3 regions of the Alteromonas sp. LMIT006 genome follow, and region 1 is predicted to be linked to each of the others. Evidence: predicted binding sites of a transcription regulator. Region 1 holds the regulator's gene; each other region holds the start of a gene.
The links. The regulator sigma-54, encoded in region 1, starts transcription at its own class of promoters, with help from an activator protein. The targets are predictions, from matches to a motif close to GTTGGCACGNNNNTNGNNT.

Region 1 (10,717 bases):
TAACGAACTGTTTATCGCAACAGGAACCCCAGCCTCATTTGAGCAACGCTCTCAGGATGGCAGTCTCGTTAAAGCATCGGGAAATGAAATTAGATATACTCGAAAAGATAAAAAAATCAACTTGTCAGGAAGTGCTCAGTTAGCTCAGGATTCCAGTACGGTTTCGGGAGAAAATATTATTTTTGACATGCTCAATGAGCAATTAATCGCCTCTGGGACCGATGGGGATTCAGGTCGAGTTAAAGCGGTTTTTCAAGCTGAAAAAACACCACAAAAAGAAGAGCAATAAACACTATGGCAATTCTCAAGGCAACTCATCTCGCAAAGTCTTATAAGTCTCGACAAGTGGTGCGGGATGTTTCTTTAGAGGTTGAGTCAGGACAAATAGTCGGTCTGTTAGGGCCTAATGGTGCAGGCAAGACTACGACCTTTTATATGATTGTCGGTATTGTGCCATTAGATAAGGGCGAAATTACCTTAGATCAAACAGATTTAACTTATCATCCAATGCATGAACGCGCTAGGCAGGGTATTGGTTATTTACCTCAAGAAGCGTCGGTATTTCGTAAATTAAGCGTTTATGACAACATCATGGCGATTTTGCAAACCCGTAAAGAACTCTCGCAAGAGCAGCGAGAAGCAGAAGCTGACGCACTAATTGACGAGTTTAATATTAATCACATTCGCAATTCAGCGGGTATGGCCTTATCTGGTGGAGAACGACGCCGTGTTGAAATTGCTCGAGCATTGGCGGCCAATCCGAAGTTTATTTTGTTGGATGAACCTTTTGCTGGTGTTGATCCAATTTCTGTTGGGGATATCAAACACATTATTCAGCAACTTAAAAACAAAGGCTTAGGTGTACTGATTACAGATCACAATGTGCGTGAAACACTTGATGTGTGTGAAAAAGCCTACATTGTCAGCCAAGGGGAATTGATTGCTTCGGGTACAGCTTCGCAAGTACTTGATAATCAAAAAGTTAAGGAAGTATACCTAGGGGAACAATTTAGGCTATAATCAATACATGCAGGTATTTTGGATGTTATCTGCTAGGTTAGATTAAGGATATAGATGAGACCCTCACTGCAACTAAAATTCAGTCAACAACTTACCATGACGCCGCAACTGCAGCAGGCGATTAAGTTGCTACAGCTTTCTACACTGGATTTACAACAAGAAATACAAGAAGCTCTTGATGCAAATCCACTACTAGAAGTGGAAGACGACTTTTCTAGCAATACCGAATCACTCGACGAATCTCAAGATAAAGAATCCGCTAGTGCTGATTCTATTTCATCTCATGAGGCGCTGGAATCCGATAATGTATCGGACGATTTGCCATTAGACAGTACCTGGGATGAGTACTACAGTGCATCTTCAGCTCCTGCACCGATGACAAACACGGTTGGTGGTGACGATGATAGTGTTTACCAAGGTGAAACGACTGAGAATATTCAAGACCATTTGCTTTGGCAGGTAGATTTAACCCCTTTTTCAGACACCGACCGTGCCATAGCGTTCGCGATCATAGATAGCATTGATGACAGCGGTTATCTGACGACTTCAACCGAAGAAATTCTTGAAGCTGTTGATATTGAGGATGTCGAACTCGATGAAGTTGAGTGTGTCCTTAAGCGGGTCCAGATGTTTGATCCCGTGGGTTCCGGTTCTCGGAATGTACAAGAATGCTTATTGATTCAGCTTCGTCAGTTTGACCAAGACACACCATATCTAGCAGAAGCAAAAGACATTATTACCGAATACAGCGATTTGCTTGCAGCAAAAGATTATCGAACTTTAATGCGCAAAACGCGTCTAAAAGAACAAGAGCTACGCGAAGTAATGCTGTTATTACAGACACTTAACCCAAGACCGGGAAGTGTTATACAAACTGAGGCCCCATCTTACATCATTCCCGATGTGAGCGTGGTCAAAAAGAACGGACGTTGGTTAGTCGAACTTAACCCTGATAGCTTACCTAAGTTAAATATTAACCAACAATATGCAGCATTGAGTAAAAACTCACGCAATAGCGCAGATAGCCAGTTTGTCAAATCGCACATACAAGAGGCCAAATGGTTTATTAAAAGCCTGGAATCTCGCAATGACACATTGCTTAAGGTCGCAAACTGTATTGTGCAACAGCAAATAGGTTTTTTTGAGCACGGTCCAGAGATGATGAAGCCAATGGTGCTTAATGATGTAGCTGAAATGGTAGATATGCACGAATCCACTATCTCTCGTGTCACTACACAAAAGTACATGCATACGCCTCGTGGTATTTTTGAATTGAAATATTTCTTTTCTAGCCATGTGGCAACAGAATCCGGTGGTGAATGCTCATCAACAGCGATTCGCGCATTAATTAAAAAGCTCGTAGCGGCAGAAAACACAGTGAAACCGCTCAGCGATAACAAGATTGCAGAAGTGTTAGCCGATCAAGGTATCAAAGTAGCGCGGCGAACCATTGCAAAGTACCGGGAGTCTTTGAACATCCCATCTTCGAGCCAACGCAAAAGCTTGGTTTAAAAACAATGAAACAAAAAGGAAGTCAATTATGCAAATAAACCTGACTGGTCACCACGTTGAAATTACTGATTCACTACGGGATTATGTTGATACGAAATTTGAGAAACTCGAGCGTCATTTTGACCATATCAACAATGTACAAGTGATTTTGAATGTCGAAAAAATTCGACAGAAAGCCGAAGCTAAATTGAACCTCAATGGTGGTGAGGTGTTTGCAACCTCTGAACACGAAGATATGTATGCGGCGATTGATAGTTTAATTGACAAACTGGATCGTCAAGTGATTAAGCACAAGGAAAAGCTTCAGCGTCATTAATCATGAGCATTCAACATTTACTCGATATAGACCGCACTTTATGTGCGGTCTCTTGTCAAAGCAAGAAACGTATTTTAGAAACCATTTCTCAAGTCGTTGCCAGTCAGCTAGAAGATGTGCCTCAAGCTGAAGTACTGGCAAGTCTTGTCGGTCGTGAGAAGATGGGGTCAACTGGTATTGGCAAAGGGATTGCCATACCGCATGGTCGTCTAGCCAATATTGAAGAAGTGATCGCGGTCGTTTTAACGACACAACCGGGTGTGGATTTTGATGCGGTAGATAATGAACCCGTCGATATTTTTTTCGCACTTCTGGTACCCGAAGAGCAAATAGAAGGACACTTGCAAACGCTCGCAGCCATTGCTGCAAAACTCAATGATGAGCACATAGTCAGTCAGATCCGCGCAGCTACCATTCCACAGCAAATCATCGACGCATTGCAATAACCCGAGCTTTAGGAGCCTATATGAAACTCATTATTATCAGTGGACGTTCAGGCTCGGGCAAATCGATTGCACTGCGCGCCCTTGAGGATCTAGGGTATTATTGTGTCGATAATATTCCGGTAAACTTATTACCAGCACTGACACAAACCTTGACAAACGAGTACCATGAGGTCGCGGTGAGTGTTGACGTTCGTAACTTACCCAAAGAATCTAACGAGCTTGCCGAAATACTAGACTATCTACCGAATGCATGGGATGTGTCAATTGTTTACCTCGATTCCTCAAAAGACGTCTTGTTGAAAAGGTATAGCGAAACCAGACGCTTGCATCCGTTATCACGCCATAACCGTTCTTTAGAAGAAGCAATTAAATCTGAAAAATTATTATTAGAGCCGATACAAGAACGGGCCGATTTGGTGATCCACACTGACAAACTCACAGTGCATGACTTAGCTGAAATAGTCAAAGAGCGGATTTTGGGCAAAAAAAGCACTCGCTTAGTGTTGGTTTTTGAATCATTCGGGTTCAAGTATGGCATACCCAAAGATGCAGACTACGTGTTTGATGCCAGGTTTCTGCCCAACCCTCACTGGGAGCCGGAATTAAAGCACTTTACTGGCTTGGATAAGCCCATTCAGTATTTTCTTGGCGGACAACCCGTTGTGAGCAAGTTTATCTGGCAGATCCAAAATTTAATCACCACATGGCTACCCCATCTTGAGCGCAATAATCGGAGTTATGTAACGGTTGCTATTGGGTGTACAGGTGGGCAACACCGTTCTGTGTATGTTGCAGAACAACTCAAACAGAACATAATGGATATGTACCCAGATGTGCAAATTCGTCATCGTGAATTGCAGCGTAATGAGAAAAACTAACCATGCCAAAAATTTGTGAAGCACTCACTATCGTCAATCGCTTAGGGTTGCATGCTAGACCTGCGACTCAGTTAGCCAAAATATCTGGCGAATTCAACTCGACTATTACATTGCAAATTGGTGATAAAACCGCAGACGCTTCAAGTGTCTTAGGACTAATGTTACTCGCGGGGTCGCAAGGCAAAGTAGTTATGGTAACAGTAGAAGGCGACGATGCTGAAGAAGCATTTGAGGCAGTTAAAACCCTGTTTTGTACAAAGTTTTTAGAAGAGGATAACTAACTTCTCAATTTCTTTTTGTCCATCTTTCGTTTATCATTAACATATTCCAAACGCGCACAGTGTGGAACTTAAGTTATGGCAGAACTCTTAGCCACGCCCACTCCAGTCAACCAAGTTAGCATGATTATCGACGCACTTAACGCCGGTAAGTTTGTTTCTGTGCGCAAGATCCTGCATGAAACTCCCGCGTGTGATGTTGCCCTGATTCTCGAATCCAGTCCAAGTAAAACCCGTGATGAGCTTTGGGAATTACTCGATGCGGATTATCACGGTGACGTCTTAGAAGAACTGTCTGAAGACGTGCGTAACGGTATTATTAGTAAAATGATGCCAGATAATGTCGTTGAAGCACTTGAGGACATGGATACGGATGACTTGGCTGAGACGCTCAGTACCTTGCCGGTGGACGTAGTACAAGATATTCTTGATTCGATGGATGCCCAAGACCGCCAGCGTGCTGAGCAAGCCTTGAGTTATGGTGAAGAAACCGCCGGTTTCATTATGAATACCGACACCATCACCTTACGTCCGGATGTTTCGATTGATGTGATATTACGTTATCTCAGATTGCGCGGAGAACTACCTGAAAACACCGATACCTTTTATGTAGTCAATCGCTCAGATGTGTTAATCGGCAGTGTTCCTGTGACTCGCTTACTGACTTCTCCTTCTGAGATGACGGTAGCTGAGATCATGGATGAAGAGCCAGAAGTAATCACTGTGAGTACCCCTGATGATCAAGTAGCGATGTTGTTTGAGCGCTATAACTGGTTATCGGCGCCCGTTGTCGATGAGAATCACCTTCTGGTTGGTCGGGTTACGATTGATGACGTGGTTGATATCATTCGCGAAGACGCTGAGCATTCAATGATGAGTATGGCCGGTCTTGATGACGAAGAAGATACGTTTGCGCCCGTCATGCAATCGACCAAACGCCGCTCTGTCTGGTTAGGAGTGAATTTGGTTACCGCTTTACTCGCGGCAATGGTGTCTGATTTGTTTGAGCAAACACTGGCACAATTAGCAGTGCTTGCCATCCTCAATACCATAGTGCCGAGCATGGGTGGGGTGGCCGGTAATCAGACATTGACTCTTGTTATACGGGGTATGGCACTAGGGCACGTCAATGAATCCAACCAAAAGTTTTTGATCAGCAAAGAGCTTGCGATTGGTTTTCTCAATGGGATGATTTGGGCGGCGTTGATTGCTACGGTTGTCGCATTGTGGAAACAAGATTTTCAGCTCGGTGTGATCATCGCGTTTGCGATGATGATGAACATGGTCGCGGCCGGTTTGTCAGGCGCGACATTACCACTGATCATGAAGAAACTCAAAATAGATCCGGCTCTTGCAGGGAGTGTTATTCTGACTACAATCACCGATGTCGTCGGGATTTTTGCCTTTCTTGGCACGGCAACGCTATTTTTGATTTAGTCCGTACAGCGTTGCTACTGCGCTTTAATCTTTGAGCATCTGGGCAAAGGTTTGTTTAAACTTGGTTAACTTCGGACCAACGACAAAGTTACAATAAGTGTTTCCAGGATTGTTATTAAAATAGTCCTGATGATAATCTTCTGCGTCATAATAATTTTCTAGCGGCAACACTTCTGTGACAATTTCACCGTCATAGATTTTATCGGCTCTCAGCTTGGCAATGAAAGCAATTGCGGCTTGATGCTGTGCTTCGTTGTGATAATAAATCCCGCCTCGATATTGTGAGCCAATATCATTGCCCTGGCGGTTAAGTTGCGTCGGGTCGTGCAGGGCAAAGAATATTTCAAAGATCTGCTCTAACGAGATTTGCTCTGGGTAAAATGTCAGTTGTACGACTTCTGCGTGTCCGGTGTCACCAGCACATACTTGCTCGTAGGTAGGATCAATGACGGATCCGTTACTGTAACCTGATACGGCATGTTCAATACCTTTGACTCGGTTGAAGGCAGACTCAATGCACCAGAAGCATCCGCCGGCCAATGTGATTTGCTCTAATTTGGACATTTTATTCTCTAACACATTTTATTAGCTATTGTTATGGTGTTTGGAAGCACATTGATCAAGTATTGCAAAAAAATAATTGCACTAAATGTCATTTTGTCCGTATTTATTTTGTTATATGGAGAAAGTATATGACCTTAACGTTATTTTATGATGGCCAATGTCCACTTTGCCAAAAAGAAATGTCTCACCTGCGCAAGCTCAATCGAGATGGTCATTTGCGCTTCGAGGACATTATGGCGCCAGATTTTGTACAGCGGTACCCAAACATGGATTGGCATGCATTAAATAATCGGATTCACGGTATGACTGACACCGGAGAGTTGATTACCGGGCTTGATGTAACACATTTAGCTTGGTCATTAGTCGGTAAGGGCTGGTTGTATGCACCATTGCGTTGGCCGGTCATTAGGTGGTTTGCTGACCACGCTTATCATATATTTGCCAAACATCGTTATACCATCTCGTATTGGTTAACTGGTCAAAAACGATGTTCCACATGTGGCCCTAATCCCCAAGGAAAAGTATGACTGAAAGCAACGGTGAACGTGCTCTAGTAATAGGTGCAAGCAGTGGCATTGCTCAAGCGGTGATAGAACAACTTCTGCTAAGTGCTTCAGTCACTTACATTGATGCGGTATCTCGAAGCCTTCCACAGAAAGACTTTGGAGGCAGTGTTCAGCATTTTGAGGTTGACTCGTCGTGTGAATCACAGATCAAAGCGTTTATTTCTGCCCGCAAAGCAGAAGGTATAACCTATCGCTATGTAGTGTGTACGATTGGCTTATTGCACAATCCAGAGTTGGGCATTAAGCCGGAAAAACGCCTTGAAGATATCAATGCAGACGCGATGCAATACTATTTTACAGTGAATACCATTATGCCAACACTGTGGTTAAAAAATCTTCCAGCCGTTGTGGCAAAAAACGCGCCGACAACCATGGCGTTTTTCTCGGCACGTGTCGGTAGTATTAGCGATAATCGCTTAGGGGGTTGGTACGGTTATCGCGCATCTAAATCCGCTTTGAATATGGTGATCAAAAATGCGGCGATAGAGTACGCAAGACGACATAAGCAGGTTACATTGATGGCGTATCATCCCGGTACAGTAGACACTGGATTATCCAAGCCGTTTCAAGCGAATGTACCCCAAAAAAAACTCTTCACACCTGCATTTACCGCAGAATGTCTGGTTCAACAGTTACAATCCGCACAGGCCGAACATTCACCGTATTATGTCGATTGGGATGCGCAAAATATTCCTTGGTAAATGACATTCTGGCGCAACACTGATACTATTATTGCCGAAATAAAAACAATAATTAGGATAGTGATATGGGCGCATCTCGCGAGCAATTTGGTTCTCGCTTAGGCTTTATTTTGGCAGCTGCAGGTTCCGCTGTGGGGATCGGCAATCTGGTGGGTTTTCCTGTTGGCGCGGCCAAAAATGGGGGCGGTGCATTTTTATTAATGTATGCGGTATTTGTCTTTTTCATCTGCCTGCCAGTGATGATGGCAGAAATGTCTGTTGGTCGTCATACTCAGCGTGATCCTCTCGGTGCATATAAGAAGCTCGCACCCAATTCAAAATGGTCTATTGCGGGCTGGTTGTCAATTATCACCCCGTTTATGATCGCCGTATTTTACTCCGTTATTACAGTATGGATATTGGGTTACTTGGTTGAATCGGTAACCGGTAATTTGTCGCAGTTAGCCAATCCGGATAATTTTGGTCAGTTTATCAATTCGGGCAAAGTGTTCGGTTATTTGGTCGCCGTGTTAGCGATTATGTACTTAATTTTGCAAGGCGGGGTCAAAGAAGGGATCGAGCGAGGCGCAAAAATATTGATGCCGGCTCTGTTCTTTATGCTGATTGGCATGGTGATATTTGTCTTGTTACAAGACAATGCGATGTTAGGGGTGCAGTTCTATCTTATTCCTGATATCAGTAAAATAGATTCAGGTGTCGTCAATGGTGCGCTATCTCAAGCGTTTTTCTCATTGTCTTTGGGTATGGGGATCATGATCACATATGGCAGCTACGTCGATCGACGCGCAGATGTACCAAATTCTTCCAAATTAGTCGCATTAACCGATACGGCAGTTGCGTTTACTGCGGGGTTGATGATTTTACCTGCAATCTTCACCTTCAACCCTGAGATCCAAGCTGAAGATTTGAGTGAGTCATCAGTGGGTTTGATTTTTACCTTTTTACCTAAAATCTTCCTAGCACTACAAGCCACCATAGGTTATACGGGGGCGTCAGTTGTGGCCAGTGTCTTTTTCTTACTTGTGTTCTTTGCAGCGATTACATCATTGGTATCGATATTTGAAGTACCGGTCTCATCTTTGATGAGTGAACAGGGGGTTTCCCGACCAAAAGCACTCGGTATTGCTGGCGCTTTGCTAGTATTACTGTCTTTAATGTGCGCAGTATCCTTTGGTATGGTACCGTTTTTGACTGATTTTGTGAGTTATGCTGGCGCGAATAAATCGTTCTTTGATGTAGTGATTGATGTATTTTATGAAACGATCTTACCTCTTAATGGTTTGTTGATTTGTTTGTTTGTGAGTTATCGCTGGCGCAAACAGAACTTTAATGCCGCTCTAGAAGAAGGCTCAACCGTTTATCAGGGCTCATGGTTTGAACGTTATGTAAACTTCTCAATTGGGACATTTATCCCGCTGGTTCTGGCGTTTATCTTTCTCAATACTGTATTGACTAAGTATTTTGGTTTAGCTCTATTGGGCTAGACCATATCAAATGGACTCTTGTATTGATATTCAAAGCCCAGCAGTTGCTGGGTTTTTTGTGCCAAAACCACTTTGCCATGAGGTGTGGAGTTGGGATCGGGAATAATAGTAGGAAACGTTAATAAGCGTTGTTGTGCTGCGTATTGATAATAGTGTTCTCGAGTAGGGTGTTCCGGTGCGCAAAGATGCATGGTTACGCCCGAGAGTTGTCGCTCAATGATTATTTGCAAAGCGTTCACTACATCTTCCTGATGAACTAGATTCACTACTTGTTGTCCGTTACTAAAGGTCTCGCGTTTGACAATACTGGTAATCGGGTGGCGTACATCGTCAATCAGGCCAGCTAAGCGTACCACCGAGCTTTTAGGTTGGTTGAGGATGAATTGCTCCAGTTCAACATGCGCGTGCCCTGAGGGGGTATTTGGACAAGTCGGGCTATCTTCATTCACCGTTTGTGTCGCATTGCCAAACACGGACGTTGTGGATACAAAAATCACATAGGCATTCGGTGAAAGGGATAATAGTGTGTCCACAAATTCTTTCACTTGAGACACAAATAGCGGCGCATCTAGATCTCTATGTTTTGGTGGAATGTTGAGCAAGATAACATCAAGCTGACGAACCGTTGGATAGTCATTGGTCGCTAAAGGATGCTGTCTAAGATCGAGTATAATTGGCGTGACGCCGAGTGCGGATAGAACGGCTCGCTGTGATGCACGAGTAGTACTGCCTATCAACTCATGTCCAGCTTGAATGAGCCTCTTGGCCAGTGGTTGACCAAGCCAACCACAGCCAAAAATGCCCACGCTTAATGTTTTATTGAGCATTGTGGTGAGTGCCTTTGCGATATTGAATCACATCAAACGAGTTAAGTACTTCGATACTGTTTGCCAAGTCTGTCTCAGCTTGGTCAGCGGCTTCAACGATTGCACAAAAGGTCACCATCGCTTCACTGATTTGCGTACCATGATGCGCCATTTTGTCGCCAACACGTTGGGCTAATGCATCTGGATCAAACGCCTCTAAGCCAAAATCACCTTCACCAAATAATAACTCAGTACCAATTGCAATCATCAACCGCCCCATATTTTGCTCTATGGTGTCGGTTAATACGCGTTCAAAGTCTTTTTCCCACTCGGGAGAAAACCAATTGCCACCACTCATATTGGGTGCAATAGAAAGGTTGCCTTGCGCATCATAAATATCGTTTTGCAATCCTTGTGCAACGCCTGTAAGTAACTCATTGAGTTTGATTATCATGTCATCATCTTCACCAAGTAAAGGAGATAGAATGTCATTAACGGCCACATTGCTAAGTTCTAAGCCTTGCGCAGCGATTTCGATGCCCATTGGAATCGCTGCGTTGATGTTGTAATAATACTGCTCAGCCAAACTCTGTTGTGACGCAGTAAGTAGCATTTCTTTGCCATCAACGAAGAGCTGTTGTTCTTCATCTAACGTAAGTGTTTGACCTTTTGTCGTGGTCACTGTCATGACGCCATTCTCGATGCCGAG
Region 2 (10,717 bases), 440 kb from region 1:
CTCTTCAGCATACATCTTTTTAAGACGCTTGTTCTCGTCCTCAAGTTCTTTAAGTCGCTTCAGCATCGAAGCGTCCATACCGCCAAACTTTGCACGCCATTTATAAAACTGAGCGCTACTCATGCCATGCTCTCGACACAAATCAGGCACCTACACTCCGGCTTCGTTTTGTTTGATCATTGCCATTATTTGGCTATCACTATATTTTGATTTACGCATTAGAAAACTCCTTCATTTTATTTTATTGGAATTTTCTACTTATGACTACTGTGGTTTAGTGGGGGGATTACACGGTCAAACGTCGCGAGCAAATTCGCAACAGTGCCAGTGAATTTATTGATAGTATTTCTTCGGGTATCGCGATAGGCATAGAAAAAGGAGGACAAGGGTCGAGCGAAATTTTGGCCATCAATAACGTTGCCTCTGAGTCTTTCAATGTGAGCTTGGGCGAACTCATTGGCACGCCCTTTGAAAAATTCATGCTATCGCTGGGCATTACCGAATTGGACAACACCCAGGTTGGACAAAGTTTTACAATTAGTACTGCAAATTACGGCGTCAGAGAAGTCGAGTTCAGAAAGGGGATTTTGTTTGATTATATCAACCTTGATAGACCCAATGAAACCTCGGTAAAACTCATCGTCTATGAGTTTACTGACATCACAGAAGCCACACGCATCAAAAAATCATTAATTGCAGCACGTGACCGGGCCATTTCTGAAAATAAACTCCGCAACGAGATGATCGCCAAGCTTTCTCATGAACTAAAAACCCCTTTGCATGGCTTAATTGGTTTGTCTGACTTGTTAAAAATGCGTTTTGTCGGTGATATTTCAGCAAAAGAAAAGCAAATTGTTGATTCGCTACAAAAATCTGCGTATTTAATGAAAGATGTGATTGATTACACACTAAAAAGCTCGACACTCATTGATACTATCGACAATAAAAATTTCTGTGTCATTGATGCTCATTCACTCATCCAAGACATCATTAATTTAGTTCAACCTGTCGCCGACAAGCATGAAATTGAGATTATCTTCGAATGTAGTAACTGCACTGTGTATGCAGAACCAAGGGGAATTCGACAAGTATTGATCAACATTTTTGAAAATGCCATCAAATATAATGTGCATCGTGGGAAGGTGAGTATCAGCTGTTCAGAGACAGAATATGGTCAAGTTCAAATCACGGTCACAGATACGGGTGTCGGCATGACTGAAGAAGAGAAAAAGCGATGCATTGAACCTTATCAGCGATTTTCAAATAAGGAAGGGTCTGGTCTTGGACTCCCAATTGCTGAAAGCTTAGTAAGAGCCATGGGAGGACACCTCGAGATATCCTCCACCAAAAACGTAGGCACTACTATGGTGATTCGATTAAGTCAACTTATTACAGGTAATTAGGCATGGAGCGACAACTAGCAAAACATTTTATCCCTTTTTCTGCCGTATCTGCAGTAAAGGAAGCGACTCGAGCTGTACACCAACAGATGGAAAGCTGTCATGCGATGCGCCGGTTAATGGCCGATGACGTCACTTTATTAGAATATCAAAGTATTTTGATGCAATGGCAATTATGGACTGACAAAAACATGGTGCATATTGCTTCTCAACTTAAGAGCCTTGCTATATTTGATCTTGTCGACAGATTAGAACGATTTAACATTATACAGAAAGATATTGCGCGGATTGTTGAGATGGAAGAATACATTTTGGCAAATCAAAACGCCCTTCAAATGCTCCCACTTGGCGCTGTAACCTCAATCGACCTAGCTAGTCCAGAACAAGCTCTTGGCGCATTCTATGTTTTGGAAGGATCCACTTTGGGTGGAGCTATGATTACACGCCATCTTAAACACCATTTTGGCGACCAGATACCTTGTCAGTTTTACAATGGTTATGGCATGGGAACGCCTAGCAAATGGCACAACTTTTTGAAACATTTTGAGCAATGTATCGCTACTGAAGTTGATTTAGATGATGCGTGTATAGGAGCTAATGCAGTGTTTTCTTCTTTATTGCAAACGTTTCAGGGTCACAAGCAAAGCGCCATGGGGTTGGTGCAATAATCATACTAGTAAAAAACTTTTTTTGCATAGCCTTCGTTTAAACTTTCATGCTAACACCATGCACATATTGCGCTCAGTATCCGCTCATGAACCTCCTGCATCTAATATTATTGCTATTTTTGATTGCGCTGCCACCCAAAAGCCATGCATTGTATGCTCAAGGCTGCCAAGATCCCAAATACCATGCCTACATCGACTCTCGATTCGCTACCTTTGCGCAAAACAATGAGCGCATGTACACCCAAACCTTGCGCGAATATGAGCGTATTGAGCAAACCAACTCAGCAACACAAGACCATACATTTCAGCGCATCAGCGCCTTAACCCGGCATTTAACTTACAGTGCGCAGCTTGATCCCATTGCGCAGGCCAGGCTAAAAATCGATGCTCTATTGTCGTATTCAGAAGCCTTGAGTATGGAAAAACGCATCGCAGGTCTAGTACTGGACGAGTTCAGCAGTGAGAATCATGCGATTAATATGGCTCGCGCTTGGATCGCCTATCGGCAAGGTGATATGGAGGCGACACAAGCCTCACTTATGGCATCTTTGGATATCAAAGATCCCATGCTCTTGAGTGCATTTGGGCCCGACTTTTCACTGGTCAGGCACTTATATAAGGATGGGCATATTGATATTGTAAAAGCGTTTATCAACAAAACTAAAACCTTTTGGCAGACCTCCGAGGCCAATCGGCTGCGTTTTATCTGGGGGCAAATGATGATTTTGCAGTGCCAGATCCAATTTGAATCCTCCGACATTGTTCAGGCTCTCAATTTGGGGATCCGCACCCAACGCTGATGCGAACTTTACATTTTTACGGGCGCAAAAGTGTCGACAATAAAAAACCATAATACTTTAATCTAGTTGCATCCTCCCCTAAAAAAGCTATTATTGTCGACAATAATGCATTTATCCCTACAAGGTGCTCATCCATGTCTCATTCTACGGCTTTTTCTCCTGCGCAATCGGTCAAAACGTTAAGCGGTACCGCGTATTCCTACCACAGTCTACCAGCCACGGCTGACGCCCTAGGCATCAAGCTAGAGCGACTACCTTACTCGCTACGTCCAATTTTGGAAGGGATTGCCCGTAATGTTGGCAAACATGGTGTCACCGAAGAACAGCTACAAGCGCTCGGACAATGGCCTGAACACAAAGGTACTCAGCCAGTAGAAATCCCTTTTGCCGCCGGACGAGTCATTATGCATGACTTGAGCGGTACCCCCGCGATTGTCGACTTTGCAGCGATGCGTTCTGCGGTGCAGCGCATGGGATTAGATCCTGCAATCATTGAACCCTTAGTCCGTGCGGATTTGGTCATCGACCATACGGTGACGATGGACAACACTGGCAGTCCTGCTTCACTGCGTATCAATGGTGAGCTTGAGGCGGCTCGCAATGTTGAGCGATATTCTTTTTTGAAATGGGGTGCTCAAGCGTTTAAGACCATCCGTATCATTCCTCCGCAAACCGGCATCGTGCATCAGGTCAATCTAGAGTATTTAGCACAAGGTTATTTGGAAATGGACGGTTTAATGATCCCTGATACTTTGATTGGCATGGACAGCCATACGCCCATGGCCAATGCATTGGGCATCGTCGGCTGGGGCGTGGGTGGTATCGAAGCCGGTGCCTCTATGCTGGGTCAACCGATGCAAATGCTTGCTCCAGAGGTTGTGGGTGTGGTGCTCACCGGAGAGCTGCAAGAAGGTGTGACCGCAACGGATTTGGTCTTAACCATCACTGAGATGCTCCGCAAATATCCTGCAGGCGTAGTCGGTAAATTTGTGGAATTTATCGGTGAAGGCTCGGCGAGTCTTTCTTTGCCAGACCGTGCCACCATCGCCAATATGGCACCTGAATACGGGGCGACCATGGGCTTTTTCCCGTTTGATGAAGTCTCCGCTGAATATCTTCGTGCAACCGGTCGTGATGGCGATGTGCCTTTTGCCTTCCACCAGGCACAACAGATGACCTGGACACCTGGGCAACCACTTCCAGAATACACCGATACCCTATATTTGGACTTATCAACTGTTGAGCCTTCGGTAGCAGGCCCCAAAAAGCCACAAGACCGTCATTCGTTATCACAAATCGGTAACGTGTTTGCAGACAACGTATCCGATACCCAGCGCACACCTGAAACCGCCACAGTTACTCCCATGCAGGCCGATGCAGATGGGGTGTTTACTGCGCAAAAAGAGCGTTCCCTAAAAGACGGTGATATTGTCATTGCCGCCATAACCGCCTGTACCAATACATCCAACCCGAGTGTGCTGGTCGCGGCTGGCCTTGTGGCCAAAAAAGCCAACGAATTGGGCATGCAAGTCCCAGCGGGGATCAAAACCTCCCTTGCTCCGGGCTCTCCAGTGGCAACGGACTATTTGACCAAAGCAGGCTTGCAACAGCATCTTGATGCGCTGGGATTCAATACCGCAGGCTATGGTTGTACCACCTGTGTGGGCAATTCAGGGCCTTTAGCGCCTAGCATTGAGCAAGCTTTGCAACAGCATGATATTGTTGCCGCATCGGTGTTATCGGGGAATCGTAATTTTGAAGGTCGAGTGCATCCGGATGTCGATGCGAACTTCTTGATGTCTCCTCCGCTTGTCGTGGCGATGGCGTTAGCCGGAACCGTATTAATCGATCCTACTAAAGATGCCTTAGGCAAAGACGCTCAAGGACATGATGTGTTTTTGCAAGATATTTGGCCATCGAATCAAGAGATCCAAGACACACTCAAACAGTGCCTTGACCCACAGGCGTTTAGACAAACCTATGAAAATGCCCTCTCAGGTCCGGAGACATGGCGTTCCCTAGAAGCCCCTCAAGGTCCAGTATACCAGTGGGATGCGCAATCGACGTATATTCAAGAGATTTCGTTCTTTGATGAATTTTCGCTAGAGGCGCCACACGATGCGCTTTCAAACCTTCACCATGCCCGAATGCTCGTGATGTGTGATGACAACACCACCACCGATCACATCTCGCCGGTGAGCCGCATCAGACCGGACTCGCCTCCGGGAGAGTATCTGATGTCACTTGGGGTCGCGGAAAATGATCTCACGTCACTAGGCGCACGTCGCGGCAATCACCATGTGATGTTGCGTAGTATTTTTGGTAACGTCAAAGCACGTAATTTGATGGTGCCGGGGTCAACGGGGGCCGTGACACACTACCATGAATCGGGACAACCTCGGGAGCAAATGTCGATTTATGATGCGGCCGCCAAATATCACGCTACTAATACACCAACGGTGGTGTTTGGTGGCAAATTATATGGTACCGGTTCATCTCGCGACTGGGCAGCCAAAGGACCTGCACTGTTAGGTGTAAAAGCCATCATTGCCGAAAGCTTTGAGCGTATTCACAAATCAAACTTGGTCGGGATGGGGATTTTGCCGTTGCAACTTCCGGCTGATGTTACTCTCAAATCGCTCAACTTGGATGGCTCAGAAACCTTTGATATTGAAGGCATTGACCAGCTCACGCCAAGGGGCTCGGTCGAGCTCATAATCCATCGGGCTGATGGCTCTAGGCATCAACTGACTTTGAGTTCACGAGTCGATACGTCCTCAGAACTGGAGCAAATTCGACACAAAGGGATCTTGCCGATGGTACTAAGACAAATAGTGAAGGCGAATAGTTAGAGGATCACACCTTTTTTAACGCAAAATCCACCGCCGCCTGAGCATGAATGGCCGTGGTGTCATACAATGGCATCGCGGTATCCGTCGGTTTGACTAACAGCCCGATCTCGGTACAACCTAAGATAACCGCTTGCGCACCTTGTTGAGCTAACTCATCGATAATAGTTCGGTATTGCTGGCGAGAGTCATCGCGGATGCGACCCAAACACAACTCGTTATAAATCACATCATGCACGATGGTTCGTGAGTGTTCACAAGGCGTGACGACCTCAATGCCGTAGTGCTCGGTTAAACGACCTTTATAAAAATCCTTCTCCATCGCAAATCGCGTGCCCAGCAAACCCACTTTGCCGATGTGATCGGCCTGCAACGCGTGAGCGGTGGCATCAGCAATATGCAAAAGCGGCACATCTATGGCATTTTCTACCTGTTCGGCGACATTGTGCATAGTATTGGTGCAAATCAAGACACAATCGGCACCCGCGGTTTGTAATGTTTTGGCTGATTCGGCTAGAACTTGCCCGGCATTATCCCACTCCCCATCACTTTGCATCTGGGCGATTGGCGCAAAATCGACACTTTCCAAAACAATCTTAGCCGAGTGAAGGCCACCCAAACGTGCCTGAATCCCGCGATTGATAGCTTGGTAATAACTGACCGTGGATTCCCAACTCATGCCCCCAATAAGACCAACGGTTCGCATTATTGGGTATTTTCCATATTCTTTTGCATATAATCCAGAGTCAAGTTCGTCAGTAACTTCACGCCCAACTTCATACCTTCATCGTCCACATAAAACTCCGGCGTATGATGCGCAGGCGAATCCTCGACCGACACATCCAGCGGTTTACCGCCTATCCACATGTATAACCCTGGGACTTCTTTTTGAAAATACGAAAAGTCCTCCGCGCCCGTTACCGCTTCGGAATAAATCACATTATCCTCGCCAGCAGTGCGCACTAGGGTCGGCACCATCTGATCGACCAAATCGTGATCGTTGTAAGTAATCGGATAAGAATAATCTAATGGCAAAGTGACTTCGACTTCTGCGCGCATACTCTCAGCAATGGCCTTGGCTTTGCGGGGAACGGCTTCATACATGTGCTGACGTGCTTTTTCGTTCAGGGTACGAATAGTGCCCACCATCTCGACTTCCATGGGAATGATGTTGGAGCGATTGCCACCGTGAATGGAGCCGATTGAGACGACTGCGGCATCATCGAGTAAGCGCAGTTCGCGACTGACAATGGTTTGCAGGCCCATGATGATTTGTGCTGAGGTGGTCACCGGATCGACGCTTTTCCAAGGATATGCACCATGAGCTTGCTTGCCTTTAACGACGATTTTGAACGGATCGACTGCCGCCATGATCCCACCATGACGATACCTGACTTTGCCAATATCGGTATTGGCACTGATGTGCAGTCCAAATATCGCATCCACGTCTGGGTTGTTAAGAACACCTTCTTCGACCATGACTTCTGCGCCACCTCGCTCACCACGAGGCGCACCTTCTTCGGCAGGCTGGAAGATGAACTTCACTTTGCCGTGCAGTTCATCCTTCATGCCGGTTAGAATTTCGGCTGCCCCCATTAACATAGCAACGTGCGTGTCGTGCCCACACGCATGCATCACCGGCACAACATTACCTTCAAACTCCGCCGTTTGGGTGGATTTGTAAGGCAAATCGTTGATTTCTTTGACCGGCAAGGCGTCCATATCCGCGCGCAGTGCCACTGTGGGGCCAGGTTTGCCCGAATCCAATACCGCGACCACACCGGTAATGGCAACGCCGGTTTGTACTTCAAGCCCTAATGAACGCAGGTGCTTTTCGACATAGGCAGCGGTTTTGAATTCTCGATTAGACAGTTCTGGGTTCGCGTGTAAATGATGACGCCAAGCGATGACTTTGTCTTCGATGGCGGCGGCTTTTTGAGCCACTATATCATCCGTCGTGGAAGCGAACGAGAGGGCTGGCGCGATGAACAGTGAGGCAATAAGTGTTTTAGTAAAAGCTTTTGTTTTCATGGTCTTAATGGTCTTTATTCTGATTCTTGTAAAGACAATGTAAAACGATAGCGCATTTTAAGCAAGTATCTAACGTACTCAATCCCACATCATTGGATGAGGCGTTTGACGTTGACTGAATATTCACTCATTACTTCAACCGTATTTAAAATTTCTCTCCAACGGATGCGGCACTTTTTGACCATTCAAAATAATAAACAATACGCTAAATCGTATATTGATGAGGACAAAGATTTCGCCAAGAAGGGGGTAGAATATGAATCATCATAAAACAAGCCCTATACCAAAAGCCCCAACCAATATGACCACGATTTGTGATTTTAGCCACCTGCGCTGCCACTGATTCAAGGTAGACCCATCCTGTAACATAGATAAGGTCGATTTAAACGGAAAGACAAACGCGTTCAATGCATTCACACAGACCAAAGATAAACACAGCGACTGCACATACGGTTCTGAGTTAAGTGATAACAATAACACCCCAAACAGAATCAGAACGATAAAAAGCCCCCCAACAGGGAGGCGGTTCATTAAACTATTCACTGACAAGACCTTGTGTGGCTCCGCCGTAAAAGCTAATTTTACTCAGGCCGAACTTGATGACGGCACTGCCTACGGGGCCACCCACTGCACCCGATGCAGCACCAAATCCTGCACCCGGCAAACCCACACCACCATTCACTTCTTCGATTTCACTTTGAGTTAAATATTGCATTTTTTTATTTTCTCTTTTGTGCTTGATTGCCATGCAAGTGTATCGAGAATACTTATGTCTCGTGACTGACAAAAAGTATAGTTTTAATGCCAGAAAAGGAGAACTTTATTGTCAAAAAATACTCTACCTTAGGAAACACGAAAAGCGGGTAAGTCATTTGATATGGTCTCGTTCTACAAAATGATACACCTAGCGCAATTGCCTCAAATTAAACTGTATTTCGATACACTTTTGAATCAACAAACGCCCATCATTTTACATTGCTCAGCAGGCCAAGACCGCACTGGGTTTATCTCGGCTATGGTACTTTCGGTATTAGGTGTAGAACGGGATATTACTTTTGAAGTATTGGATGCAGAGTATGGATCTGTTGCAGGTTACTTGAAACGCGAGGTCGGGCTAACTGATGCGGACATTGCAAAACTGCGCAACATCTATACCCAGTAATTGTTTAACCGATACAATTGATCAAGTCACGTATCATTCACTGCGGTTCGTGACTTTTTTAATCCTAATCAATCGCCTGAATCACTGCATCCCACAAGATGAGAGTTAGTTGAATGGATATATCTCAGATATGCCACTAACGGTAGGTCTGCCTGCATCAAACTGGTGCAGTTGCCTTAATAACAGTGCATTCACACCCGCCCAAATTGATACAAAAACCAATAGAATCAATTACATAACCTTTGGCACAAGCTTTGCTAATTTGAATAAAATAACATTTAAATTCTTTTGTCATTTGTCCGTACCAACGCCGGTATCTATACAAAGACCGCTTTATCAACGCTGATATCGCTTGTAATGACACGTTTTTGCCCCTGATAAAAAGAGGACGTGTTGCTATGTCTGCATCACTTAGTAAAGAACAACCTAGTTCACAACAAACTACACAAAAAACTACACAAAAAATCATCGTCGTCGGCAACGGTATGGTCGGCCATAAGTTTATTGAGACATTAGTGAACAGCCCTGAAGCCGCTCATTTCTCGGTGACGACGTTTTCTGAAGAGCCACGTCTCGCTTACGACCGAGTTCAATTATCGAGTTACTTTGCCGGTAAGACCGTCGAGGATTTGATGATGACCTCTGAGGCTTATTACGACGAGCACGGGGTAAAATATTTAATCAATGACAAGGTCGAGTACATCGACCGCGTAGCCAAAATCATCACCACAGTCAACGGGATCACTGAATCCTACGACAAACTCATCCTAGCGACAGGATCTTTCCCTTTTGTCCCGCCGATTCCGGGCAAAGACCAAGCACATTGTTTGGTGTATCGCACCATTGAAGATCTCGAGGCCATCACCGCATCCGCTGAACAAAGTGAAGTCGGAGTAGTTGTGGGCGGTGGTTTACTGGGGCTTGAGTGTGCCAATGCCTTGCATAATCTCAAACTCACCTCGCATGTCGTGGAGTTCGCGCCTCAATTAATGGCCGTGCAGGTGGACGAAGGGGGCGGTGCCCTGTTACGAGAAAAAATCGAAGCTTTAGGGGTGAGTGTTCACACCGGTAAAAACACCACTGAAATCGTCGCCGGTGACTCTCGTCGCTATCGCATGAACTTTGCCGATGGCACGCATTTAGAAACGGATATGATTGTATTTTCAGCCGGCATTCGTCCGCAAGATGAGTTAGCCCGTCAGTTCGATCTTGAGCTCGGCGAGCGTGGTGGCATTGTCATCAATGACCATTGCCAAACCTCCGATCCCGATATCTATGCGATTGGCGAATGCGCGTTGTGGCAGAATCGGATCTTCGGTCTCGTCGCCCCTGGCTACAGCATGGCCAAAGCCGCCGTGTCTCACTTAACGGGTGGGGACATCCTATTCCAAGGCGCGGACATGAGTACTAAGCTCAAACTCATGGGCGTGGATGTGGGCAGTATCGGCGATACCCATGCGCGCACGGAAGGCGCGTTAACCTATACCTATTTTAATCAACCAGAAGGGGTGTACAAACGCCTTGTAGTATCCCCAGATAACACCAAGTTACTCGGTGCAGTACTGATTGGTGATACCGACAATTACGGGACGTTATTACCGATGATGTTAGAAGGCATGGACTTGCCTGAACAACCAGAAACGCTGATTTTACCTGCCATAGAAGGCGTAGACAGTGCACTAGGTGTGGCAGCATTACCCGATTCCGCGCAAATTTGTTCATGCCACGACGTCTCCAAAGGCGATATCGCCGCAGCCGTTGCCGATGGCGCGACCGATGTTGCCAGTTTGAAATCTTGCACCAAAGC
Region 3 (10,717 bases), 250 kb from region 1:
TCTTGCGCTTTTTGGAAGTCATTGCCCACACCCCAGAAATTACTGGCCTAGACGGTGAGTGTATTAGACAGCTGCGCAACGCTAGACGTAAATTTGCGACGCAATACTGGGAAGAATACCCAGAATGTCGTGAGCAATTTTTAAAACTCATGCGTACGCCTAACTTTTTTGGCTTAGCATGGGATGTCATGTTTCAATATGGTATTATGCAATCCTATTTGCCACAGTGGGACGCTATTGTTGGTATGATGCAATTCGACCTGTTTCACGCCTACACTGTAGACGAGCATACGCACCGTTTGGTCAAGAATCTCTATTTATATACCACTGAAGACAATACTGAATTTCCGCGCTGCAAAAGTATCGTCACTGACTTAGAAAAACCTGAATTATTATATCTCGCTGGTATTTTTCACGATATTGCAAAAGGAAGAGGTGGTGACCATTCTAAACTCGGCGCACAAGATGTCATCGCATTTGGTGAAAAACACAAACTGACGCAAGAAGATATCGAGATGATTAGTTGGCTGGTAGACTCACATTTGTTGATGTCTGTAGTGGCTCAACGTCGAGATATTTACGATCCTGAAGTCATTCACGACTTTGCTACCGCCGTGAAAACACCTGAACATTTGAATTTATTATATGCACTTACTTTAGCTGATATTCGTGCGACCAATGATAATTTGTGGAACGATTGGAAATCGTCTTTACTAAAAGAACTATATGTTTTGACCCACAACGCTCTCGCCAATGGTTTACAGTGCAAAGTTTCGCTAAGAGAACGCGCTCAATCTAACCGCGAGGCTGCTTTACTACTGTTGTTAAATCAGTTTGATAAGACCACAATTGACACCCTCTGGGCTCGCTTTGATGACACGTATTTTACTCGTTATAAGCCCATTCAAATTGCTTGGCATACCGAACAAGTTTTACACCATGGTTCAGCAGAACAATGGCATATAAGTATGGCAAACCACACGACCAAAGCCGGTACCGAATTACTCGTCTACGGTCAAGATCGCCCGGCTGTATTTGCGCAAATCGCATCGGTTCTCGACGCTGCAAACTTATCTATTCTTGACGCTAATATTGCGATTACTGATGACGGTTATGTATTTGACAGTATCATCGTCGTTGACGAACAGAACCACAAAATCAGTTCTGAAAAACGCCGCGCAAACTTATGCATGGCAATCGAGACTCAACTTGAAAAGTCCGAAAACACTCATCGCAATCAGCGCAAACTCTCACGCCAACTCAAACAACTGAATGTACCAACAAAAGTACGGTTTTTTGCGGCCAAAGACAACGCAACATTAATCGAATTAGAAGCCTTAGATAGCCCTGGATTATTGGCAAAAGTCGGTCATTTATTTGTAGACTTTAATCTGACCTTAAGACTTGCTAAAATATCTACCATTGGCGAACGCGCGGAAGACGTGTTTATTGTCAGTGATGCCCATGGAAGAGCCCTCAGTACAGAAATTCAACTTGCTTTGAAGAAGCAAATTATCAAAACCTTAGATCAAGCGGAACACTAATCACTTATGTCACAATTACAAACCACGATTGAAGCGGCTTTCGAGGCGCGAGATAGTATTACTCCAAGTACCGTTAGCCAAGAAATCAAAGATGCTGTGAATGAAGCAATTGCCCTTTTGAATTCTGGTGAAGGCCGAGTTGCAGAAAAAGTCGACGGCGAATGGGTCGTTCATCAATGGCTCAAAAAAGCCGTACTGCTTTATTTTCGTTGTTACAACAATGATGTGATTGACGGCGCTGAAACCAAGTATTTTGACAAAGTACCTCTTAAATACAGCAACTATACCGCGGAAGATTTTGCACGTGACGGCGCACGAGTTGTTCCTCCAGCTGCGGTGCGTACTGGAACATTTGTCGGTAAAAATGCCGTACTAATGCCTTCTTACGTCAACATCGGTGCATATGTCGGTGAAGGTACAATGGTGGATACTTGGGCAACGGTTGGCTCGTGTGCACAGATTGGCAAAAACGTTCACTTGTCTGGCGGTGTAGGCATCGGTGGCGTACTTGAGCCACTTCAAGCAAACCCAACGATCATTGAAGACAACTGTTTCATCGGCGCTCGCTCTGAAATCGTAGAAGGTGTCATTGTTGAAGAAGGTGCCGTGATTTCCATGGGGGTATACATTGGTCAGAGCACACGTATTTATGACCGTGAAACAGGTGAGATTCACTATGGTAGAGTACCTGCTGGCTCGGTCGTGGTATCTGGCTCTTTACCAAGTAAATGTGGTACCTACTCACTGTATGCAGCGATCATCGTCAAAAAAGTCGATGCCAAAACTCGTGCCAAAGTGGGAATTAACGAGTTGCTTCGCGCTGCGGAATAAACACAGCAACCGAGAAACAGAAAAACCGATGCTACTTATTTGTACATCGGTTTTTTTGTAGTCTAAAACAGCTTATGCAGAGAATTGAGTGTTGTGTTGCTTAAGCCAAGCAACAACATCTTCTTCTGGGGTAAACGTTTCCATTGAATCTAACTCTAACATTGGCGTAATTTCTTCGCCTTGCAGTTGGGCAAATAGCTCAGCAAATTGTTTGCCGGCACCACAGTAAGATTCACAATAAGAGCTATCACCTAAGGCAGCGATTGCGTATTTTTTGCCTTGTAATGAAGGTAAATCGGCTTGAACATCTGCAAAGAATAACTCTAAATTCGGTGGTACATCTCCCATACCTGTGGTTGAGGTGATGACCAAAAAGGCTGCATCTTCCTTGAATAAATCAATATCTGGATCGGTATGAACATTAACCTGATGCCCTGCCGAGATTAAGAATTGTTCTGCGTGTTCTGCAACATTTTGAGCATTCCCGTATACTGAACCTACAATAATTTCAATTTGTGCCATGATGAATCATTTCTCCAACTTCATATATAGTCAATTTGTCCACAACCGCTTTTAAGTCCAATGGCTTTGGCGCAGTAATCGTCAAAGGCGAATCAGTAATTGGGTGAACAAATTGTAATTCGTGATGATGCAATGCCAAACGATGTAGCCCAAAATGGGCTCGCATAAAGGCATTTTGTTTACCGTCGCCGATCGTCGTGTCACCGACAATAGGATGATTTATATGAGCGCAATGACGACGTATTTGATGTTTACGTCCTGTCTTGGGAAAACAACGAATCAGACTAAAACGCGCCTGCTGATACCTTCCAACTGGTTGTGGCACAAGATAATGTTGTAAGCACTCCACTCGTGTAAGAGCCTCTTGCGCTGGTTTGTCGGTATGAGCCTGTCTATCTGATATCTTATCGAGTTTTTCTTTTAACGCATAGTCGATTTCACAATCACTCGCCCATCCACGGACTATTGCTGTATACGCTTTTTGCCAACTGTGTTGTTCAATTTGCGCACTCAGTAACCGCGCCATGTTAGAACTCAGAGCAAATACCAAGATCCCAGATGTTGGCTTATCGAGTCGATGCACTGGAAACACGTGTTGTCCGATTTGATCTCTTACCATCTGCATCGCAAACTCCGTCTCGTGTTTATCAATCGTACTTCGATGAACGAGTAAACCACTGGGTTTGTTTATGGCGACCAAAGCCTCATCTTGAAAAAGTATATCGAGCATGAAATTCCAACGGATCTGTTTATAATGTCCACCATCAAAACAAACAGTGTACGTTAAGGCTATGCAAGATACACCAGAATCGACTATTAATTCAATCAGTGAGTTTTTACACGCTGCTGGCACACAGTTTCGCATCGTTGATATGGGACGTGGATACCGCGAACTATCCGCTCAAACATTTGTTGATATCGAGTATCAAAAGCAGCCTGTCCCCTTTCCTAGACAACAGCATATGTGGTTTGGCTGTATTTTTTGGCAGTCTGGCCAGCATTTCATTTGGTTCATTAAGCTTCCATTAGATGAGCGAGGTTTGCTAAATCAAGCCGCTCGCAATTCGTTTTTAGAAAAAGTCATCCAAGCGCTTGGCGCACAGTTACAAAACACGGTCCAACAAAACGGGCAACTTGGTGACAATCCCTTTACCTTTACTCCTAATCAGAAGCAGCTCGCAGATTTTCATGCTTTCGCAAAAAAAATCTTAATTCAACCCGCCAGTCCTTATTTGGCTCCTTGTATAGATTACATACAATCTCCAAGCACTCAAGATTGGCAGACTCTCCCTGTACAAGGTTTGGCTGAAATCGCCAGTCGTTGTAATGAAGGCAATATTCAAGTTCATTTACTCAATAATTGGTCAGTGATGCCAAGAGCTGTCACCATATCTTTGCTCGAAAGTTTTGAACATTATGCGATAAACAAACCATTGGCAGTGCACATCAAAAAAGAAATCGAAGTACTGGTCAAATCGAATCAGATTGATTTTGGTCTTCTTGCTAGTTATTTACGTGCGTTGAGTCAAGCTGACATTGGCATTCAAACTGAGACTGTACGTTTCATCTGTAATCAAGCCGATGTGCCATCTGAATTATTACTCGTAATTGCGGCTCGGAACTTTGCAGCACTGCAAGATACGGCTGTATTACATCGTTTTATACCCCATTTGCTGTCGTATGATGATGACTTTGTGATGGGGTTGTACCAAGATCTAGTGCAGTTACCTCAGACCCGCATGCATTTGTTGTCATTGATTCACGATACCCGGGACACAACCGGTTTATCACAGCGTATCAAACAGATTACCACCGCGTCATGACACTTTTAGACATATTGGTTTCGGTATCACTCATGTGCCTTGCGATTGGCTTTTGGCGGATCCGAGCTAATGCAGAGATAGCAAGAACTGTGGCTCAGCAATATTGCAAAAAACACGAACTGATATTTGTCAGTATTCATCGCCATAACATTCATCTGCTAGGTCAGCGCAGCGGTGAAATTGATTACCTGATGAGTTTTACTACGGCACCGGATGTGGCTTATGAAGGGGTCATAACCATAAAAAAGCAACGCTTGATACGTATAGATTTACCGGTTTTTAGAGAGCCAGATTAATTTAATACAAAAGAAAAGGCGATAGCCTATTGACTATCGCCTCATTGTTTCGAGCTTCCTTCTCAGCGTTCCATTGCTACAATAATCATCCCGATTAACATCCGTATACGCCCCTTTCCTTCTAATCCAACTCATCCTAAGCTGGCCGCGAATCCATCCACGGGTCCCTTTCCATGTCTCCAGTACGAAGTTGCACATCCATACTGCAACCTGCTTCCTTCCTGAAGTTATTCCTGTTTGGTTGTTGCCAACCAATGTCCCTTTCCTTTATTCCTGATATCGCTTGATATCCTATCAAGCTTTGGCAAATGCCATGTCCCTTAACTCAACAATGTCTTCCTGACTGGGTCATTGTTTCCGTGTGACAAGGTAAATATTACGCAACTAAACCATGATTTCAGGAAAATATTTTTTAATTATGCTGTGTATAAACACGATTCTTTTGTTGTTACCTCAACTAAAGTACCGTAATAACAGGGGTTTGGGATAAACTGTGAGAAGACTGTGGATTAGAATAGCTATCAATGGCTTACATTATTGTAAGATATTTCTTACGGACAAAGTAAGCCATCACCTTGGAAAAGCTAAATCGACTTATACATTATTTGACCCGAAATGTTTTCAGTGGATAATTTTTTGATAAAGGTAAAACCTCCAGAGTTAAAAAACGATAGGCATTTGTCTAATGTAACAAACACTCCAACTCCATTTGAACCTTCTGTAGAAGATACAATTTCATTGATACCTGCCAACAAAATATGACCAAGACCTTGATCTTGATGTTGCGGATGCACCCCGATGAACGAAATCATGTGACAGTCCTGAGTGGGTAATTCAGCCCTCACCAGTTTCTCTTTGTGTAGTAACTGTTGCGTGCCAAGAAAACCCGCTGTCATCAACATGCGTAAGCGCCAATGCCAATAACGACCATGACCAAAGTCAGGATTTGGAGTAAGTAAACACGTGACAGCAACTAAAGAACCATCCCGGTATACGCCTAACATTGGTTGTTTAGCTTCCCAAAACGCATTGAGTTCTTCGCGGATAGCGCTGCGCAAGCGCATCTCATAGCCCTCCTCCTCTACTTTAAAAATCTTGGAGAACAATGGATCATCAAAGTAAGCATTGTACAGAATAGACGCAGCGACCTTTAGGTCAACTGCGCTTAGGTGTTTAATTTCAAAATCTATATCGTTTTCTGAATAGTCTACTGCTGCTGAATACTCCATAAGCGTTTCTCCATAAGCCGTTACGCGAAGCTGTTTGTAAATATTGTGTAAAGATTTATAGAGCTTTAGTGTGGTAAAGGCAAGTAAAGTTCAATTATTAAACAGAAATAATTAAGGCAGCTGCATCGATTTTAGATAGTCCTGCCCCCAGCCAATAAGAGAATTTTCTTTGAAAATCAATGGAGTGCATTCGTCTTTTGTCGTAATGCCGTCTGGCTGTTTTCGCTGAGTTCGATAGTATAAAATTTGATATTGTTCAGAGCCCTTTAATGATAGCTCATTAAAATCTGCAATCCCCATCTTCTCTGTAATGTCTGCGAATGATATCCCTAATTGGAGAGATTGAATGTGCTGCCGATTATTTTTTTCGCGAGCTTCCCACTGGCTATGTTGGGTATCCCATTCACTACGATTATCTGGATCAATAGCGATTACGCATCCAGAAAGGGTCAAGAGTAACGGGAAAGTGAGTGCGATTTTTTTGATAGTGTGCATGTTAGCTTCCTTGTATAATCAAATGAATACATGCCAATTCATTCAATTTCAATGCCAAAGATAAGCAATTGATTAGTATATGTTTTATATATAATCCTTGTTCATATTGACGATAATTTAGGGAAAATACTTAAAAATGAGTGAAATTACCAAAATATGTCAGTCCCTTACGGATAAAGGGATCACGCCAACCGTTGGTCTAATCAAAGCGAAATTAACGCAAAAAACACCACTACCTGACATCATCTCAGGGTTAAAAGCCTTCCAAGCTAACCAACCTCATGAACCTGCATCAATAAAAGAGCCAAGTCTAGCTGATAGAGTGATGGAACTAGAAAAGCGTTGTGCAAACCAGCAAGAGCATATTCAAACATTACAAGAGCAAGTCGAATCCTTGCGTTTTATGGTTAAGCAACTGTCAAATAACCAATAAACTCTTGCAAGCTATTCGCGACGATTTGATGTGGCGTTCGACCGACGTATTCAAAGACGACTTCACCAGATGACGGTATGATGGAAATCAATTCTTCGTCATCATCTGTTACCCCAATAAAAATGGTATCGGGTTGTTTGAGTCTTCTTTTCATTAAGACGTGACCAATAATATTCTCTTGTAAGCGCGCAAAGTCTTCTTCATTCCATACTTGCAGTAGAGTCATCACTCTACCATCAAAATTCACGGAGAGATGATCGGCATAATAAGCACAGTAAAAGCATTCTATGGTATCGGGAATTTGGATCTCTAAAGCGGTGCCGAGTTGCTTTAGGTTAGCAGATGCATCGCTCTGACGAGGGACTGGTTGCCACTTAACCCAAAGATCGTTTGTAATATTATCTGGGTCAACTAAACAAGGAGATGGCCACTGCGCGTCAAACTCCACCATGCATTCGTGCTGAGATTGATACTGTTTGATGAAATCTTGCCAGAAAACATTCATAATAATGTTTAAAATAAAGAATTACTTACAAAAACTATGACAGATAAATCACTTTATGCCAATTCACAAAGTATTAAGTCTTTGACTTTGGGCAATGCCGTAACGTATCAATCCCAGTATTCGCCTGAACTTTTACAGCCTGTGCCACGATTACTCAATCGTCAGCAAATCGGTATAAATGAACAAAATTTGCCCTTTACTGGCGAAGATATCTGGAACGGGTACGAATTATCATGGCTCAACCCCAAAGGACTACCACAAGTCGCTGTAATGCGTTGTTTTGTGCCGGTGACGAGTCCTAATATTATTGAATCCAAGTCATTTAAACTTTACTTAAACAGCCTCAACCAAACCGTATTTAGTGATCATAGTTCGTTGTCTGCAACGTTACAAAAGGACTTAAGCCAATGTGCTGGCGAGTGCGTAAAAGTAGACATCATTCGTCCTGAGCAATTTTATAATGAGCAATTCATCATAACGGATTGGCAATGTATAGATGAACAAGACATTCAGATTAAAGAGTACCAACCCAACCCTTCATTATTAAAAAATTCCAGTCATGAAGTTGTCACACGACAGCTCTATTCTAACTTACTGAAGTCGAACTGTTTGGTAACCAACCAACCTGATTGGGCGACGGTATTTATCAAATATACTGGTCCCAAAATATGCTCTGAATCCCTGTTGAGGTATATAGTCTCATTTCGTGAACACAGCGAGTTTCACGAACAATGCGTTGAACGTATCTTTACCGACATTTTGCAGCAAACAGGGGTTTCTCAGTTAACCGTCTATGCAAGATACACCAGACGTGGTGGCTTGGATATTAATCCGTTTCGCAGTAACTTTGAAACGTGTTACGGAGATTGGAGACTGCTCAGACAGTGAGCGTTTGGGTCTTGACCTTTTTGAAGATAGACCGATATATAAAATATACGAACAACAGCAAGGACAAGCGTTTTGACCAAAAATCCAGTACAACTTAGCCCTGTCGGTTGGATGAGCCAATTATCACAAAATGAAATGGCGCTCATTACCGACCATACCAATACCAAACATTATCAATTGTTCCGTAACTGTGTTTTAGCAGTGCTCAACAGCGGCGCCGAAACCGATGATATGACCAGTATGCTCGACAAGCATCAATCATTTGCCATTGATCTCATTCGCCGTGAACGCGGAGTCAAAATTGAATTACTCAACCCTCCGCAAGAAGTGTTTGTCGACGGTAAATTAATTTCTGGTGTGCATGAACATGTATTTGCCGTGATGCGAGATTTGTTATACGTCGAGAGTATTTACCCGAATCACAGCACGGAATCATGTAGCGGTTCGGCTGCAACCGATATGGTTTTTGATATGCTGCGCCATGCGAATGCACTTGAATATAACGATGGCATCAACACGGTAGTGTGTTGGGGTGGGCATTCAATTGGTCACACCGAGTATCGATATACCAAAGAGGTAGGCTATCAACTTGGTCTCAGAGGATTCGATATCTGCACAGGATGTGGACCCGGCGCAATGAAAGGGCCAATGAAAGGCGCCGCGATTGGACACGCCAAACAACGGATCAAAAATGGACGTTATGTGGGATTAACTGAGCCGAGTATTATTGCTGCTGAACCACCTAACGCCATTGTCAACAAACTTGTGATTCTACCAGATATTGAAAAACGCTTAGAAGCCTTTGTGCGTTTTGGTCATGCCATTGTGGTGTTCCCGGGTGGGGTCGGCACCGCAGAAGAGTTATTGTATTTATTAGGTATCTTGCTGCATTCTAAAAACCAATCGCAACAAGTGCCTTTGATCTTAACTGGGCCAAAAGAAACTTCAGATTATTTTGAAGCGATTAATGCCTTTGTAGCGGCGACATTAGGTATAGAAGCCACACAAAAATATAGAATTATCGTCGATGATGCAAAGGCGGTTGCACAACATATCAACAACCAACGTGAAGTCATTCGCAATCAACGTCTTCAGAACGGAGACGCGTTTAGTTTTAATTGGTCACTGCAAATTGAGCCTGAATTTCAAATTCCTTTCGTTCCGACACATGAAAACATGGCCAATTTACACCTACATCGAGACCAGTCTTCCGCTGATTTGGCTGCAAATTTACGCAAGGTGTTCTCAGGAATTGTCGCAGGTAACATCAAAGCTGATACCATCGCTCAAATTGCCGAAAAAGGAAAGTTCAAATTAACTGGCGACCCAGAACTTATCACCATGGTCGAGCGGCTATTAGAACAGTTTATTGCTCAAGGTAGGATGAAGCTGCCCGGCAAGACTTATGAGCCGTGTTATGAAATAGTCAAAAATTAAGTAAATTCAATACAACTATAGTCCACATTTATTTATTTTAGTAGAGATTGGCATGTGGCTAAGTTAAAATATTAAAAATTAACGACACATCCATTTCTATCAAAGGAATTTTCATGACACAACAACGAATTACCGTCATTCGTGGAGACGGTATTGGACCGGATATTATTGATTCAGCCATCCAAATTTTGGACAAGGTCGGCTGTAATTTTGCCTATGACTACGCCGATGCAGGTCTGATGGCATTAGAGAACCACGGTGAATTACTTCCTCAAGAAACCCTAGATTTGATTGCAAAGAACAAAGTTGCATTGAAAGGCCCTCTAACGACACCGGTTGGTGAAGGCTTTACTTCAATCAACGTAAGCTTGCGCAAACAGTTCCAATTGTATGCTAACGTTCGTCCTGTGTTGTCTTTCAAAGGCACCAAAGCACGTTATGATGATATCGACATCATTACGGTTCGCGAAAATACTCAAGGCATGTATTCAGGCCTAGGTCAAATCGTATCAGACGACGGCACTGAAGCGGAAGCAAAAAGTAAAATCACTCGTGATGGCGCAGAAAAAATCGTTACCTTCGCTTACGAATTAGCGCGTCGTGAAGGCCGTAAAAAAGTGACCGCCGTTCACAAAGCAAACATTTTAAAATCGACTTCAGGACTATTTTTAAAAGTCGCACGAGAAGTAGGCGAACGTTATCCAGATATCGAAT

Region 2: nirB (nitrite reductase large subunit NirB) is a predicted target of sigma-54. The motif match lies at 9,152-9,170, and genes of this name have one in related genera.
Region 3: NLG07_RS11560 (DUF3192 domain-containing protein) is a predicted target of sigma-54. The motif match lies at 6,781-6,799, and genes of this name have one in related genera.

Annotation. Positions count from the first base shown of each region.
Region 1 covers NZ_CP101291.1:183,024-193,740, reverse strand. The annotation lists gene lptA (lipopolysaccharide transport periplasmic protein LptA) at 1-289, shown strand, start outside; gene lptB (LPS export ABC transporter ATP-binding protein) at 295-1,020, shown strand; gene NLG07_RS00885 (RNA polymerase factor sigma-54) at 1,075-2,532, shown strand; gene hpf (ribosome hibernation promoting factor) at 2,561-2,848, shown strand; gene ptsN (PTS IIA-like nitrogen regulatory protein PtsN) at 2,851-3,294, shown strand; gene rapZ (RNase adapter RapZ) at 3,315-4,172, shown strand; gene NLG07_RS00865 (HPr family phosphocarrier protein) at 4,175-4,453, shown strand; gene mgtE (magnesium transporter) at 4,529-5,887, shown strand; gene msrA (peptide-methionine (S)-S-oxide reductase MsrA) at 5,912-6,451, opposite strand; gene NLG07_RS00850 (thiol-disulfide oxidoreductase DCC family protein) at 6,580-6,978, shown strand; gene NLG07_RS00845 (SDR family NAD(P)-dependent oxidoreductase) at 6,975-7,718, shown strand; gene NLG07_RS00840 (sodium-dependent transporter) at 7,784-9,202, shown strand; gene NLG07_RS00835 (NAD-dependent epimerase/dehydratase family protein) at 9,199-10,029, opposite strand; gene NLG07_RS00830 (DUF2884 family protein) at 10,019-10,717, opposite strand, start outside.
Region 2 covers NZ_CP101291.1:618,602-629,318, forward strand. The annotation lists partial or broken gene NLG07_RS02885 (IS3 family transposase) at 1-219, opposite strand, end outside; gene NLG07_RS02890 (HAMP domain-containing sensor histidine kinase) at 402-1,403, shown strand; gene NLG07_RS02895 (biliverdin-producing heme oxygenase) at 1,406-2,068, shown strand; gene NLG07_RS02900 (hypothetical protein) at 2,155-2,868, shown strand; gene acnA (aconitate hydratase AcnA) at 3,003-5,720, shown strand; gene NLG07_RS02910 (aspartate/glutamate racemase family protein) at 5,725-6,423, opposite strand; gene NLG07_RS02915 (amidohydrolase) at 6,423-7,748, opposite strand; gene NLG07_RS02920 (hypothetical protein) at 8,013-8,291, opposite strand; gene NLG07_RS02925 (hypothetical protein) at 8,284-8,463, opposite strand; partial or broken gene NLG07_RS02930 (tyrosine-protein phosphatase) at 8,623-8,910, shown strand; gene nirB (nitrite reductase large subunit NirB) at 9,309-10,717, shown strand, end outside.
Region 3 covers NZ_CP101291.1:2,466,002-2,476,718, forward strand. The annotation lists gene glnD ([protein-PII] uridylyltransferase) at 1-1,544, shown strand, start outside; gene dapD (2,3,4,5-tetrahydropyridine-2,6-dicarboxylate N-succinyltransferase) at 1,551-2,375, shown strand; gene NLG07_RS11535 (flavodoxin domain-containing protein) at 2,448-2,897, opposite strand; gene truC (tRNA pseudouridine(65) synthase TruC) at 2,884-3,627, opposite strand; gene NLG07_RS11545 (DUF3549 family protein) at 3,689-4,720, shown strand; gene NLG07_RS11550 (DUF3301 domain-containing protein) at 4,717-5,016, shown strand; gene NLG07_RS11555 (GNAT family N-acetyltransferase) at 5,601-6,245, opposite strand; gene NLG07_RS11560 (DUF3192 domain-containing protein) at 6,357-6,740, opposite strand; gene NLG07_RS11565 (hypothetical protein) at 6,877-7,173, shown strand; gene syd (SecY-interacting protein) at 7,148-7,678, opposite strand; gene queF (NADPH-dependent 7-cyano-7-deazaguanine reductase QueF) at 7,715-8,566, shown strand; gene ppnN (nucleotide 5'-monophosphate nucleosidase PpnN) at 8,639-10,003, shown strand; gene NLG07_RS11585 (isocitrate dehydrogenase) at 10,117-10,717, shown strand, end outside.